4 regions of the Pseudomonas anuradhapurensis genome follow, and region 1 is predicted to be linked to each of the others. Evidence: predicted binding sites of a transcription regulator. Region 1 holds the regulator's gene; each other region holds the start of a gene.
The links. Region 1 encodes sigma-54, which starts transcription at its own class of promoters, with help from an activator protein. Its sites were predicted from a motif close to ANTGGCATNNANNTTGCTNT; they were not measured.
Positions count from the first base shown of each region.

Region 2: a site for sigma-54 is predicted at 2,109-2,128, ahead of HU763_RS17170 (flagellar basal body rod protein FlgF). Genes of this name have one in related genera too.
Region 3: a site for sigma-54 is predicted at 2,008-2,027, ahead of HU763_RS08455 (CmpA/NrtA family ABC transporter substrate-binding protein). Genes of this name have one in related genera too.
Region 4: a site for sigma-54 is predicted at 1,195-1,214, ahead of glnA (type I glutamate--ammonia ligase). Genes of this name have one in related genera too.

Region 1 covers NZ_CP077097.1:1,038,521-1,041,882, reverse strand. The annotation lists gene lptC (LPS export ABC transporter periplasmic protein LptC) at 1-162, shown strand, start outside; gene lptA (lipopolysaccharide transport periplasmic protein LptA) at 149-673, shown strand; gene lptB (LPS export ABC transporter ATP-binding protein) at 674-1,399, shown strand; gene HU763_RS04805 (RNA polymerase factor sigma-54) at 1,575-3,068, shown strand; gene hpf (ribosome hibernation-promoting factor, HPF/YfiA family) at 3,148-3,362, shown strand, end outside.
Region 2 covers NZ_CP077097.1:3,732,871-3,736,232, forward strand. The annotation lists gene flgH (flagellar basal body L-ring protein FlgH) at 1-432, opposite strand, end outside; gene flgG (flagellar basal-body rod protein FlgG) at 478-1,263, opposite strand; gene HU763_RS17170 (flagellar basal body rod protein FlgF) at 1,311-2,051, opposite strand; gene HU763_RS17175 (hypothetical protein) at 2,276-2,461, opposite strand; gene flgE (flagellar hook protein FlgE) at 2,534-3,362, opposite strand, start outside.
Region 3 covers NZ_CP077097.1:1,816,958-1,820,319, reverse strand. The annotation lists gene rmf (ribosome modulation factor) at 525-740, shown strand; gene HU763_RS08460 (quinone-dependent dihydroorotate dehydrogenase) at 888-1,910, opposite strand; gene HU763_RS08455 (CmpA/NrtA family ABC transporter substrate-binding protein) at 2,068-3,282, shown strand; gene HU763_RS08450 (ANTAR domain-containing response regulator) at 3,294-3,362, shown strand, end outside.
Region 4 covers NZ_CP077097.1:4,960,432-4,963,793, forward strand. The annotation lists gene thiI (tRNA uracil 4-sulfurtransferase ThiI) at 1-841, opposite strand, end outside; gene glnA (type I glutamate--ammonia ligase) at 1,312-2,718, shown strand; gene aroQ (gamma subclass chorismate mutase AroQ) at 2,975-3,362, shown strand, end outside.

The DNA of each region.
Region 1 (3,362 bases):
CGCATGACCGTGTTCCCGCAGAAGCAATATGCGCAGACCGAGCAAGCCGTTAGAATCGACGGCGCCGGTGGCACGACTACGGGTAAAGGAATGAAAGCGTATTTGAAAGAAGGCAAGATGGACTTGCTCTCTAACGTAAGAGGACAGTATGAGGCTCGTTAAAACCCTCCCCCTTTTGCTCAGCCTGAGCGCAGCACTGGGAAGCGCGAGCGCCCTCGCCCTGCCGAATGACCGTGACCAGCCTATCCGCATCCAGGCCGACAACGCCCACCTGGACGACAAGCAGGGCGTGGCCACCTACACCGGCGACGTGATCATCACCCAGGGTTCGATGATGATCAAAGGCAACACCGTGACCATCACCCGTTCCGCCTCCGGCGACATCGACGTGGTGACCTCGGTGGGCAACCTGGCCTACTTCGAGCAGCAGCAGAGCGCAGCCAAGCCGGACAAGATGAAAGGCTGGGCAGTTACCATCCAGTACCAGGCGCAGAAGGACATGGTGGTGCTCACCGATCGCGCCAAGGTCGAGAACGAAGGCAACACCACCGAAGGCGAGAAGATCGTCTACAACACCAAGACCCAGGTGGCGACCGCCGGTCGTGGTGGCAACGTGACTTCGCCGCGTCAGCGTATCGACATGGTGATCCAGCCCAAGAAGAAGGCCGAGTAAATGGCAACCCTCAAAGCCCAGCACCTGGCCAAGAGCTACAAGGGGCGGCAAGTCGTACGTGACGTCAGCCTGTCGATCGACAGCGGCCAGATCGTCGGCCTGCTCGGCCCCAACGGCGCCGGCAAGACCACCTGCTTCTACATGATCGTCGGCCTGGTCCAGGCCGAGCAGGGCCGCGTGCTGATCGACAACCTCGATGTCAGCCACCAGCCCATGCACGGTCGCGCCCGCGCCGGTATCGGCTACCTGCCGCAGGAAGCCTCGATCTTCCGCAAGCTGTCGGTGGCCGACAACATCATGGCCATTCTCGAGACCCGCAAGGACCTCGACCGCGAAGGCCGCCGCAAGGAACTGGAAAGCCTGCTGCAGGAATTCCACATCAGCCACATTCGCGACAACCTTGGCATGAGCCTGTCCGGTGGCGAGCGCCGTCGCGTCGAGATCGCCCGTGCGCTGGCGACCGCCCCCAAGTTCATCCTGCTGGACGAACCGTTTGCCGGTGTCGACCCGATTTCCGTCGGCGACATCAAGCAGATCATCCACCACCTCAAGGCCAAGGGCATCGGTGTACTCATCACCGACCACAACGTCCGCGAGACCCTGGATATCTGCGAAACCGCCTATATCGTCAATGATGGCCGCCTTATCGCCGAAGGCGATGCCGAGACCATCCTGGCCAACGACTTGGTCAAAGAGGTTTACCTGGGCCACGAGTTCCGGCTCTGAACCCAGTACGCGCCTGGAGTGCCGGCAATTCGCCCTGCAATCGGGGTAAAGTTGTTACGGTACTCTAGGCAAACGCTACAATTTAAGGCATAAAACTTGCTTGATCTGGCGCCCCGGCGCCCCCGTGTAGTGGATGGCGCATGCGCGCCGGCGAACAAGGTATTAAGCCCCAGCCATGAAACCATCGCTCGTCCTAAAAATGGGCCAGCAACTGACGATGACGCCGCAGTTGCAACAGGCCATCCGCCTGCTCCAGCTTTCCACCCTGGACCTCCAACAGGAAATCCAGGAAGCGCTGGAGTCGAACCCGATGCTCGAACGTCAGGAAGACGGCGACGACTTCGACAATAGCGACCCGATGGCGGACAACGCCGAGAACAAACCGGCCGCCGAAGTCCAGGACAACAGCTTCCAGGAAAGCACCACCAGTGCCGACAACCTTGAGGACGGTGAGTGGAGCGAGCGCATTCCCAACGAGCTGCCGGTGGACACCGCCTGGGAAGACATCTACCAGACCAGCGCCAGCAGCCTGCCCAGCAACGACGATGACGAATGGGACTTCACCACGCGGACATCGGCCGGCGAAAGCCTGCAAAGCCACCTGCTGTGGCAGTTGAACCTGGCACCGATGTCAGATACCGACCGGCTGATTGCGGTCACCTTGATCGACAGCATCAACGGCCAGGGTTACCTGGAAGACACCCTCGAGGAGATCTGTGCCGGTTTCGACCCCGAGCTGGATATCGAGCTGGACGAGGTCGAAGCGGTGCTGCACCGCATCCAGCAGTTCGAACCGGCCGGCGTCGGTGCCCGCAACCTGGGCGAATGCCTGCTGCTGCAACTGCGCCAACTGCCAGCCAATACCCCGTGGATGACCGAAGCCAAGCGCCTGGTCACCGATTTCATCGACCTGCTCGGCAGCCGCGACTACAGCCAGCTGATGCGGCGCATGAAAATCAAGGAAGACGAGCTGCGCCAGGTCATCGAGCTGGTGCAGAGCCTGAACCCGCGCCCCGGTTCGCAGATCGAGTCCAGCGAACCTGAATACGTGGTGCCCGACGTCATCGTGCGCAAGGACAATGACCGCTGGCTGGTGGAGCTGAACCAGGAAGCCATCCCGCGCCTGCGCGTCAACCCGCAGTACGCCGGCTTCGTGCGCCGGGCCGATACCAGTGCCGACAACACCTTCATGCGCAACCAGCTGCAGGAAGCGCGCTGGTTCATCAAGAGCCTGCAAAGCCGCAACGAGACGCTGATGAAGGTGGCCACGCAGATCGTCGAGCATCAGCGCGGCTTCCTCGACCACGGCGACGAAGCGATGAAACCCCTGGTGCTGCATGACATCGCCGAGGCGGTCGGCATGCACGAATCGACCATTTCGCGGGTTACCACGCAGAAATACATGCACACGCCACGTGGCATCTACGAACTGAAATACTTTTTCTCCAGCCACGTCAGCACCTCCGAAGGCGGAGAATGCTCGTCCACGGCGATCCGCGCGATCATCAAGAAACTGGTTGCGGCGGAAAATCAGAAAAAGCCATTGAGTGACAGCAAGATCGCTGGTTTACTGGAGGCACAAGGCATCCAGGTAGCCCGTCGCACCGTCGCCAAGTATCGCGAGTCTCTCGGCATCGCACCGTCGAGCGAACGCAAGCGACTGATGTAGCCCCTGAGATGCGCCACAGCGTTTGTGGGGCAGGTGCAAGACCTGCCTCTTTATGCACGGGCAACAAAGGAGAAGCTGTATGCAAGTCAATATCAGTGGACAGCATGTAGAAGTCACCCAGCCACTGCGCGATTACGTGCTTGAAAAACTCGCTCGGGTGGAAAGTCACTTCGACAAGATCACCAACGTGCAGGTCATCATGAAGGTCGAGAAGCTGCAACAGAAGGTCGAGGCGACCCTGCAGATTCCCGGCGGCGAAGTGGTTGCCAACGCCGAACACGAAGACATGTATGC
Region 2 (3,362 bases), 2.7 Mb from region 1:
GCCGGTCAGGGTGTTGCCCTGGGTGGCCTTGCTGTCACCCTTGGTGGTGCGATCGCCGCTGTAACCCGCCTCCAGCGACAGGTCGCCGCCGCCGAACGGGTTGTTGGTGTTCGGGTTGGCGCCAAACAGCGAGGTCAGGCCGATGTCGGCCTTGCTGTTCTTCTGGATCTGCGAGCCGGCGTTCTTGCTCGCCGAAGTGCGTTCGTTGAGGGTGATGGTGATGATGTCACCCACGCGGAACGCCTTGCGGTCGGTGTACAGGCTCTGCTCGAAACCGGCCTGGTAGATCGAACCGTTGTTGGCTGCAGCCGGCAGCGGGGTGCGCGGCAGGACCGGCGCGTAATACGGGTCGTTCGGCTTGGGCGTCGGCGCGACGCAACCTGCCAGCACGACCGCCCCCCCCAGGGCGAACACAGACAACAAACGCTTCATGACACTTACCTCACGGTGTAACGGGAGTAGAACCTGCACTAGGGCTTAGAGCTGCTGGGTTACGAACGACAGCATCTGGTCAGCAGTGGAGATGACCTTGGAGTTCATCTCGTAGGCACGCTGGGTGGTGATCATGTTCACCAGTTCTTCCACGGTGCTGACGTTGGAGTTCTCCAGGGTCTGCTGCAACGTGGTACCAAAACCGTTCAGGCCCGGGGTGCCGACTTGCGGTGCACCACTGGCGGCGGTTTCCAGGAACAGGTTGTCGCCAATCGCCTGCAGGCCGGCCGGGTTGATGAAGTCGGCGGTCTGGATGTTGCCGATCACCTGCGCCGCCGGGTTGCCGGCGGTGGTGATCGACACGGTACCGTCCTGGCCGACGGTGAAGGTCTGGGCGTCATTAGGCACCACGATCGCCGGTTCCAGGGCAAAACCCTGGGCGGTGACGATCTGGCCATCGGAGTTCAGGTGGAAGGTACCGTCACGGGTATACGAAACCGTGCCATCCGGCTGCAGCACCTGGAAGAAGCCACGGCCGTTGACCGCCATGTCCAGCGGGTTCTCCGTGGTCTGCAGGCTGCCGGTCTGGAAGTTCTTCTGCGTGCCGACGATGCGCACACCGGTACCGACCTGCAGGCCGGACGGCAGTTCGCTGTCCTGGGTGGACTGCGCACCTGGCTGGCGCTTGATCTGGTACAGCAAGTCCTGGAACTCGGCGCGATCACGCTTGAAGCCGGTGGTCGAGACGTTGGCCAGGTTGTTGGAGATGACCGTCAGGTTGGTGTCCTGGGCGGACAGGCCGGTTTTAGCGACCCAAAGAGCCGGAAGCATGTAAGTTCTCCTCGTGCGCCTGTTTTACGGCACCCGTTCAAAAGTGATTAGCCGATTTGCAAAACACGCGCCATGGCTTCGTCGCCTTCCTTGGCCGCGTTCATCATCTTGACGTGCAGTTCGAATTGACGGGACAGCGCCAGCACCGAGGTCATTTCCTCCACGGCGTTGACGTTGCTGCCCTCCAGGAAGCCCGACACCACCCGCACATTGACGTCGGCGGCGGCTGGTTGGCCGTCCTTGGTGTGGATCAGCCCGTCCAGGCCCTTGGTCAGGCCTTTGCTGTCCGGGTTGACCAGCTTGATACGGTCGACCTCGGCCATCACCCGTGGGTCTTCGCCCATGGAGCGGATGCTGATGGTGCCGTCGGCGCCGACTTCAACCTTCTGCTCTGGCGGGATGGCAATAGGGCCACCGTTACCGATCACCGGCATGCCGTTGCCGGCACGCAGCACGCCAAGGGCGTCGATGTTCAGGCTGCCGGTACGCACATAGGCTTCGCTGCCGTCGGGTGCCTGCACGGCAATGAAGCCCTTGCCGGTCACCGTCACGTCCAGGTCGCGCCCGGTTTCAACCATCGGCCCTTCGCTGAAGTCGGTGGCCGGGCGTTCGGTCATGGCAAAGGCACGCGCCGGAAAGCTGTCGCCGAACACCGGCATCGAGCGCGCCTGCTCCAGGTCACGCTGGAAACCATTGGTGGAAATGTTCGCCAGGTTGTTGGCGTGGGCCTTCTGCGCCAGCGCGTTCTGGCTGGCGCCGGTCATGGCCACGTAAAGCATCTTGTCCACAGTCATCCTCCGCTGCACTGGCGATCGTTTGCCGCTCGCCGCTGCTGTGCAGGCTCTAAAGCAAGTTCCGAACCAACTTTTCGAAATCAGCAAAAAGCCCGTGATTACGGGCTTTTGCGGGGTTTTGCCGAAGCGCGGACGCCGGTTATCCGGCGCCGGGTTGCCGATTGCGGCAAGCCTGCAGCAACGTCTTCGCAGGCAAATCGGCGAACACGCCGGCCAGGTCAAGGCTCGCGGCAGGCGCCATTGGTGAAGGGCCCGGCAAACTTCTTCCAGCCCTCCCCCGGCGGCCACTGCGAGCACACCAGGCGCCCATCCACCTGGCTTTCCCAGCGCCACCACGGCGCGGTGCCAGCCTGGGCCTGGTACAGGCACGCTGCAGCAATCAGCGCGACAAGCAGTTTGTTCATGGAGCCCCCTGCAAAAACGACGAACCCCTTCATGACAAAGGGGTTCGCCCGCACACGCTCAGCCAGCGACCATCAGGTCATCTGGATGATGGTCTGCATGATGGTGCTTTCGGTGGAGATGGTCTTGGCGTTCGCCTGGTAATTGCTCTGCGCCTTGATCAGCTCGACCAGCTCCTGGGTCAGGTTGACGTTGGAAGCTTCCAGCGAGTTGGACTCGACGCTGCCCAGGGTACCGGTCTTCGGCGCATCGATACCCGGAATGCCGGACGTGTAGGTCTCGGTCCAGCGGGTACCACCGATCTGCTGCAGGCCCTGCTCGTTGGCGAAGCTGGCCAGCGCAACCTGACCGATGGCGCGGGACTGCTGGTTGCTGAAGCTGGCGAACAGCACGCCGGTGGAGTCGATGCTCAGGCTCGACAGGATACCGGTGGCATAACCATCCTGGGACTGCGACATGCGAGCGGTCTCGGTGTTGTAGGAGGTGGTGCTGTTCATCGACAGGCGCATGCCATCGGCATTGCCTGCGGCGCCGTTGGCGATCCAGTTACCCGCCGAGTCTTCCACCGCAGGCACCCAACCGGTCATGGTGAAGGTGTTGTTGGTCACGGTGAACGACGAGCCCGCCGGGTGGCCGGTGTTGTCGGCCGTCATGCTCTTGACCGAGCCATCGCTGTTGAAGCTGATGGTGCCGGTCAGCGGCGTGGTGGAGGATGGGTCGAACGGGTTGCGCCCATCCACCAGGGTGTACATGGTCCACTCATTGGTGCCGGTCTTGCGGTAGAACTGCTCCATGGTGTGCTCGTTGCCCTGGCTGTCGTACACCTTGGTCGGGAAGGACTTGGTGTAGGTCTTCTGGTCAGCCGGGTCGAACGGCAGGTTCGGCACCATCGCGCCAGTACCA
Region 3 (3,362 bases), 780 kb from region 1:
GCAACGCATCGCCCCGCGATGTTTGCCGCACCCCTTTCCAGCAGGTGTGCGGGTGGCCTTCCCCGGCACGCGAGCGTGCGGTGAACGGCCGGGCCGCCTGACCAATCTGCGCCTGGCCCAGCGGCAAGGACAGCTTAGATCATCAGGCAGTACGTAAAATTCTGGTGACGGCGGGGCCAATGTGACCCTTCGTCGCATTTCAAATTATTTCCGTCATCCGCCAGCAACGCTGGCGAAATGGCGTCAAGGTTCGGCAAACCCTGATCATAGCGGGCTCAACGCTAAACAAGGTTGAGTCGCATTTATTTACTTATCCCGTCACCCTTGGAAAGGTTACGTCCTTATGACAAATCGATCATTCACACCGTGACCCGCATTCGATAGAACTGGTCTCAGGCCGCTTCGCAACGAGGCGGCACTTTCAGCTCGCCACGCCGGCAGCGAGCGCACACCGGCAGAAAGACTCTGCCCGGCCTCGGAGAGGCCGACGGGACATTACAGTCAACAAGTGAGGGCAACACCCTATGAGAAGACTTAAGCGTGATCCGTTGGAAAGAGCATATTCACGTGGCTACCAATACGGGGTCACCGGCAAATCCCGCGAACTTTGCCCCTTCAATCTTCCTTCTGTTCGCCAAGCCTGGATCAACGGCTGGCGTGAAGGTCGCGGTGATAACTGGGACGGAATGACTGGCACCGCTGGCATCCATAGACTCAACGAAAATCACGCCGTTGGCTGAACGAGGACACTGAATTCGATTTACCATGCACGCCCTATCCGGGCGGCGGGCGAAGGCCCAGGGGCCCCTTGATGGGGCCCTTTTTTATGGCTTCGATTCGGTATCCACGCTGGCTTTTGCGGTTCCCCGGCAAATGGGCCCGTCAGGTCAACGCGGCATCGCGGCGATCGCGTCGACCGCCTCGCGAATCAGCGCCGGCCCCTTGTAGATGAAGCCCGAGTAGATCTGCACCAGGCTTGCACCGGCAGCGATCTTTTCCGCAGCATGGCGGCCTTCGGTAATGCCGCCGGCAGCGATGATCGGCAACTTGCCGCCCAGCTCGCCCGCCAGCACCTTGACGATATGGGTGCTCTTCTCCAGTACCGGCGCGCCCGACAGGCCGCCGGCCTCGCCGCCGTATGGCAGCCCTTCGACACCTTCACGGCCCAGCGTGGTGTTGGTGGCGATCACCGCATCCATGCCCGACTCCATCAGCGCGGCGGCCACCAGGGCGGTTTCTTCATCGCTCATGTCCGGGGCAATCTTGATCGCCAGTGGCACACGCTTGCCATGCGCACCAGCCAGTTGCTCGCGGCGCTCGGCCAGGGCGTCGAGCAGTTGCTTGAGCGAATCGCCGAACTGCAGGCTGCGCAGGCCAGGGGTGTTTGGCGAGCTGACATTGACGGTGATGTAGCTGGCGTCGGTGTAGACCTTGTCCAGGCAGATCAGGTAGTCATCCACAGCGCGCTCGACCGGGGTGTCGAAGTTCTTGCCGATGTTGATGCCCAGCACGCCTTTGTAACGTGCTGCGCGCACCCGGCCGAGCAGGTGGTCGACGCCCAGGTTGTTGAAGCCCATGCGGTTGATGATCGCGGTGGCCTCCGGCAGGCGGAACAGGCGCGGCTTGGGGTTGCCCGGCTGCGGGCGTGGGGTGACCGTGCCGATCTCGACAAAGCCGAAGCCCAGCTGGGCGAAACCGTCGATGGCCGCGCCGTTCTTGTCCAGGCCGGCCGCCAGGCCTACCGGGTTGGCGAAGTTCAAGCCCATGACCGTGACCGGCAATGCCGCCGGCTGCTTGCACAGCACGCCGTTGAGGCCAAGCCGGCCACCGGCACCGATCAGGTCCAGGGAAAGGTCGTGGGAGGTTTCCGGAGAAAGCTTGAACAGCAGCTGGCGGGCCAGGGTATACATGGGCGGCGAGGCTCGGGGTGAATGAGGGGGCGATTATAGCCAGCGCGCAGCCGGCATGACAGCAAATCGTGGGGCAACTGCGCCAGTGCTGCCGCCAGATGGCACATCGGTTGCACCAGACAAGCCCACAGCCTTATCAGTACGGGCGAGGAACCTTGTGAACACAGCACCCCGAGCAATGCCCCTGGCCTGGGTCAACGGCAGCGACGCGCCGGAAAAGCCCAGCCTGAACATCGGCTACATGGCCCTGACCGACTGCGCCTCGGTGGTGGTCGCCGCCACCCAGGGCTTTGCCCAGCAGCATGGCCTTACCCTGAACCTCAAGCGCCAGGGTTCCTGGGCTGGGCTGCGTGACAAACTGGTCAGCGGCGAGCTGGATGCCGCACATTGCCTGTACGGCCTGGCCTATGCCGTGCACCTGGGCATCGGCGGCGTACCGGCCAGCGCCATGGCCGTGCTCATGGGGCTGAACCAGAACGCCCAGGCGATCAACCTGTCGCCGGCCCTGCAACGCAAGGGCGTGACCAACCCCGAGGCATTGGCGCGCCTGGTGCACCAGCATGGCGCACGACTGACCTTCGCCCAGACCTTCCCCACCGGCACCCATGCCATGTGGTTGTATTACTGGCTGGCCAGCCAGGGCATCCACCCGCTGCGCGACGTCGATAGCGTAGTGGTGCCGCCAGCGCAGATGGCTGCGCACATCCAGGCCGGGCGCATCGACGGTTTCTGCGTGGGCGAACCCTGGGCCGCCGATGCGGTGGCCAGGGGCCAGGGCTTCACCCTGGCCACCAGCCAGTCGATCTGGCCGGACCACCCGGAAAAGGTCCTGGCCTGTGCCCGTGCCTTCGCCGAACAGTACCCCAACAGCGCCCGCGCTTTGATCAAGGCGATCCTCGCCGCCAGCCGCTTCATCGAGCAAAGCCCGGAGAACCGCCGCAGCACCGCACAGCTGCTCAGTGGCAGCGCCTACCTGGACACCCCGCTGGAGCGCATCGAACCGCGCCTGCTCGGCCATTACCAGGACGGCCTGGGCAATCACTGGCAAGACCCGCACGCCCTGCGCCTGCACGACCATGGCCAGGCCAACCTGCCCTACCTGTCCGACGGCATGTGGTTCATGACCCAATTCCGCCGCTGGGGCCTGCTGCGCGAAGACCCCGACTACCTCGGCGTGGCCAGCCAGGTGCAGCAACTGGCCCTGTACCGTGAAGCGGCACAGAGCCTGGGCGTGGCCTGCCCCGAGCAGCCCATGCGCAGCAGCCTGCTGATCGACGGTACCCGCTGGGATGGCAGCGATCCCTACGCCTATGCCCGCAGTTTCCGCCTGCATGCCCTGGGCGAGCTGCCCGATGCTCGCGTCGGCGCGTAAGGGGGATGAGCATGTTGCGTATCCTGCTGATCGACGATACCCAGAACAAACTCGGCCGTCTCAAGGCGGCACTGAGCGAG
Region 4 (3,362 bases), 1.5 Mb from region 1:
GGCGGTCTGCCATATGCGCCGCACCACGCAGCATCATGCGCTTGAGCGTTACGCCCATGTAGCTGTTGTCGACCTTGTTGAGGATCTCGCCGACAACTTCTTCGAACGGCACGCTGATGAACAGCACGCGCTGGCTGCTGCCGTACTTCTTCCACAGGTAGTGGGCCACTTCCATCACACCCAGTTCGTGGGCACGGCCGCCGAGGTTGAAGAAGCAGAAATGGGTCATCAGGCCACGACGCATCATCTGGTAGGCCGCCACGGTGGAATCGAAGCCACCGGACATCAGCACCAGGGTCTGCTCCAGGGCACCCAGCGGGTAGCCGCCGATGCCGTTGTGCTGACTATGGATGACGTACAGGCGCTGGTCGCGGATCTCGATGCGCACCAGTACATCCGGGTTCTTCAGCTCGATACCGGCGGCGCCGCATTGCTGGCGCAGCTGGCTGCCGACGTAGCGGTCGACGTCCATCGAGGTGAAGTCATGGTGGCCACCGCGCTTGCAGCGCACGGCGAAGTGCTTGCCGGCCAGCAAGTGGCCGAAGTGGTGCTTGCACTTGGCAACGATGTCGTCGAAGTCACCCAAGGGGTACTCCTCTACCTGCAGGAAATGGGTGATACCCGGAGTGCAGGTGAGGCGCTCGATCATCTCGCGCTGGACTTTCTCGTCTTCGACGCGGGTGACCACTTCGAGATTGTCCCAGACACCCTCCACCGCGAGCTCAGGGTCGAGGTCCTTGAGCACGTTGCGGATGTTCTTGCCGAGCTGGCGAATGAAGCGCTTGCGCACCGGCCGGCTCTTGATGGTGATTTCTGGGAAGACTTTGACGATAAGTTTCATTGGTTAACAGCGCGCGCAGGGCCTGCCGAAAATGAGGGGCGCGAATTATAGCGGAAATTGCTCAGGATTTGACCAACTTTTGATCAGAAGCTTTCAGATAAATGCAGGAGGCAGGATTTGCGGCGCCTGTGCCTGCCTCCTCACGGATTAATCCGCTCCTGCAGCCATCGCCCACCTGGTAGCAGCGGTTTCACCCGCGATGAGGCCCTCAAACAAAGCACACCCGTCACGCTATGCACTTATTTGGTGCTCTACACTGAATTCATGCCTCCTAAGTGTGCACTTTCGCTCGCTCCAAGCCCGGCAGATGCCTACAAACGCCCCTTTTTATCCCGGACTCGCCATTTTCGGGCACTGGCATGCAATTTGCTCCCTTGTGAGGCAGGTACGCTTGGCCGACTATCCGCGCCCGGCAACACCCTTTTTCCAGGGCAGCGGCCTACCGCGCCCTAGACCATCCGGAGGACAACATGTCGAAGTCGGTTCAACTCATCAAAGATCATGACGTCAAGTGGATTGATCTGCGTTTCACGGACACCAAAGGCACTCAGCACCACGTGACCATGCCGGCGCGTGATGCACTGGACGACGACTTCTTCGAAGTCGGCAAGATGTTCGACGGTTCCTCCATCGCTGGCTGGAAAGGCATCGAAGCCTCCGACATGATCCTGATGCCGGTCGATGAAACTGCCGTCCTGGACCCGTTCACCGAAGAACCGACCCTGATCCTGACCTGCGACATCGTCGACCCGTCGAGCATGCAGGGCTACGACCGTGACCCACGTGCCATCGCCAAGCGCGCCGAAGAGTACCTGAAGAGCACCGGCATCGGTGACACCGTATTCGCCGGTCCCGAGCCAGAGTTCTTCATCTTCGACGAAGTGAAGTTCCAGTCGGACATCTCCGGTTCGATGTTCAAGATCTTCTCCGAGCAAGGCTCGTGGATGACCGGCGCTGACATCGAAGGCGGCAACAAGGGCCACCGTCCGGGCGTGAAAGGCGGCTACTTCCCGGTCCCGCCGTTCGACCACGACCACGAAATCCGTACTGCCATGTGCAACGCACTGGAAGAAATGGGCCAGACCGTCGAAGTCCACCACCACGAAGTGGCGACTGCCGGCCAGAACGAAATCGGCGTCAAGTTCAACACCCTGGTAAAGAAGGCTGACGAAGTACAGGCCCTGAAATACGTGGTGCACAACGTTGCCGACGCTTACGGCCGCACCGCCACCTTCATGCCGAAGCCACTGTACGGCGACAACGGCTCGGGCATGCACGTGCACATGTCGATCTGGAAAGACGGCAAGAACACCTTCGCTGGTGAAGGCTATGCCGGCCTGTCCGACACCGCCCTGTACTTCATCGGCGGTATCATCAAGCACGGCAAGGCCCTGAACGGCTTCACCAACCCGTCGACCAACTCCTACAAGCGTCTGGTCCCAGGTTTCGAAGCCCCGGTAATGCTGGCCTACTCCGCTCGCAACCGTTCCGCCTCGATCCGTATTCCTTACGTCGGCAGCCCGAAAGCCCGCCGTATCGAAGCACGCTTCCCGGACCCATCGGCCAACCCGTACCTGGCCTTCGCCGCCCTGCTGATGGCCGGCCTGGACGGTATCCAGAACAAGATCCACCCAGGCGATGCGGCCGACAAGAACCTGTACGACCTGCCGCCTGAAGAGGCCAAGGACATTCCGCAGGTTTGCGGCAGCCTGAAGGAAGCCCTGGAAGAGCTGGACAAAGGTCGTGCGTTCCTGACCAAGGGCGGCGTGTTCTCCGACGACTTCATCGATGCCTTCATCGAGCTGAAGAGCGAAGAAGAGATCAAGGTCCGCACCTTCGTCCACCCGCTGGAATACGAGCTGTACTACAGCTGCTGATCTGATCGGCGCCTGGCGTCGGTGACATGATCATAACGGCCTCCCTTGGGAGGCCGTTTTCGTTTCTTCGCTTTAATCGCTCTTGTTCCTACAAAGTAAAGGGATGCCGCTGGCATTTCGCTGCAGCAACCACTCTCAAGGTAGACGTCCACTCACCAACGGACGCCATACCATGCGCAGATTCATACCCGCAGTTCTGACCTTAACCGCCTTGCTCGCAGGCTGCAGCAACCAACCCGCAGAGGTACAGTCGCAAGTGCTTCATCGTGCTGCCGGTAGCTGGGACGGCACGCCCTACACCCACTACCCGGATGGGCAGCCCGTGCTGTCACTGGTGGAAGTCAGCATTCCGCCAGATACGACCCTCGACTGGCACTGCCACCAAGCGCTCAACCTCGGTTATCTGAAAGAAGGCGAGCTGGAAGTGGAAACCCGCGGCGGCAAGCGAACGACATTGACGGCAGGCAACACCCTGGCTGAACTGGTAGGCGAGGTGCACCGTGGCAGAACGACACGACAGGCTGCCACGGTGATGGTCTTTCACGCCGCGAACGAGGAGCTGGCCTTTTCCACGCCACAAGACCAGTGCCCAGGGCAACGGCCGCCAGCTGATGGGCCGCTGGACATCCTGCTCGATGATATCG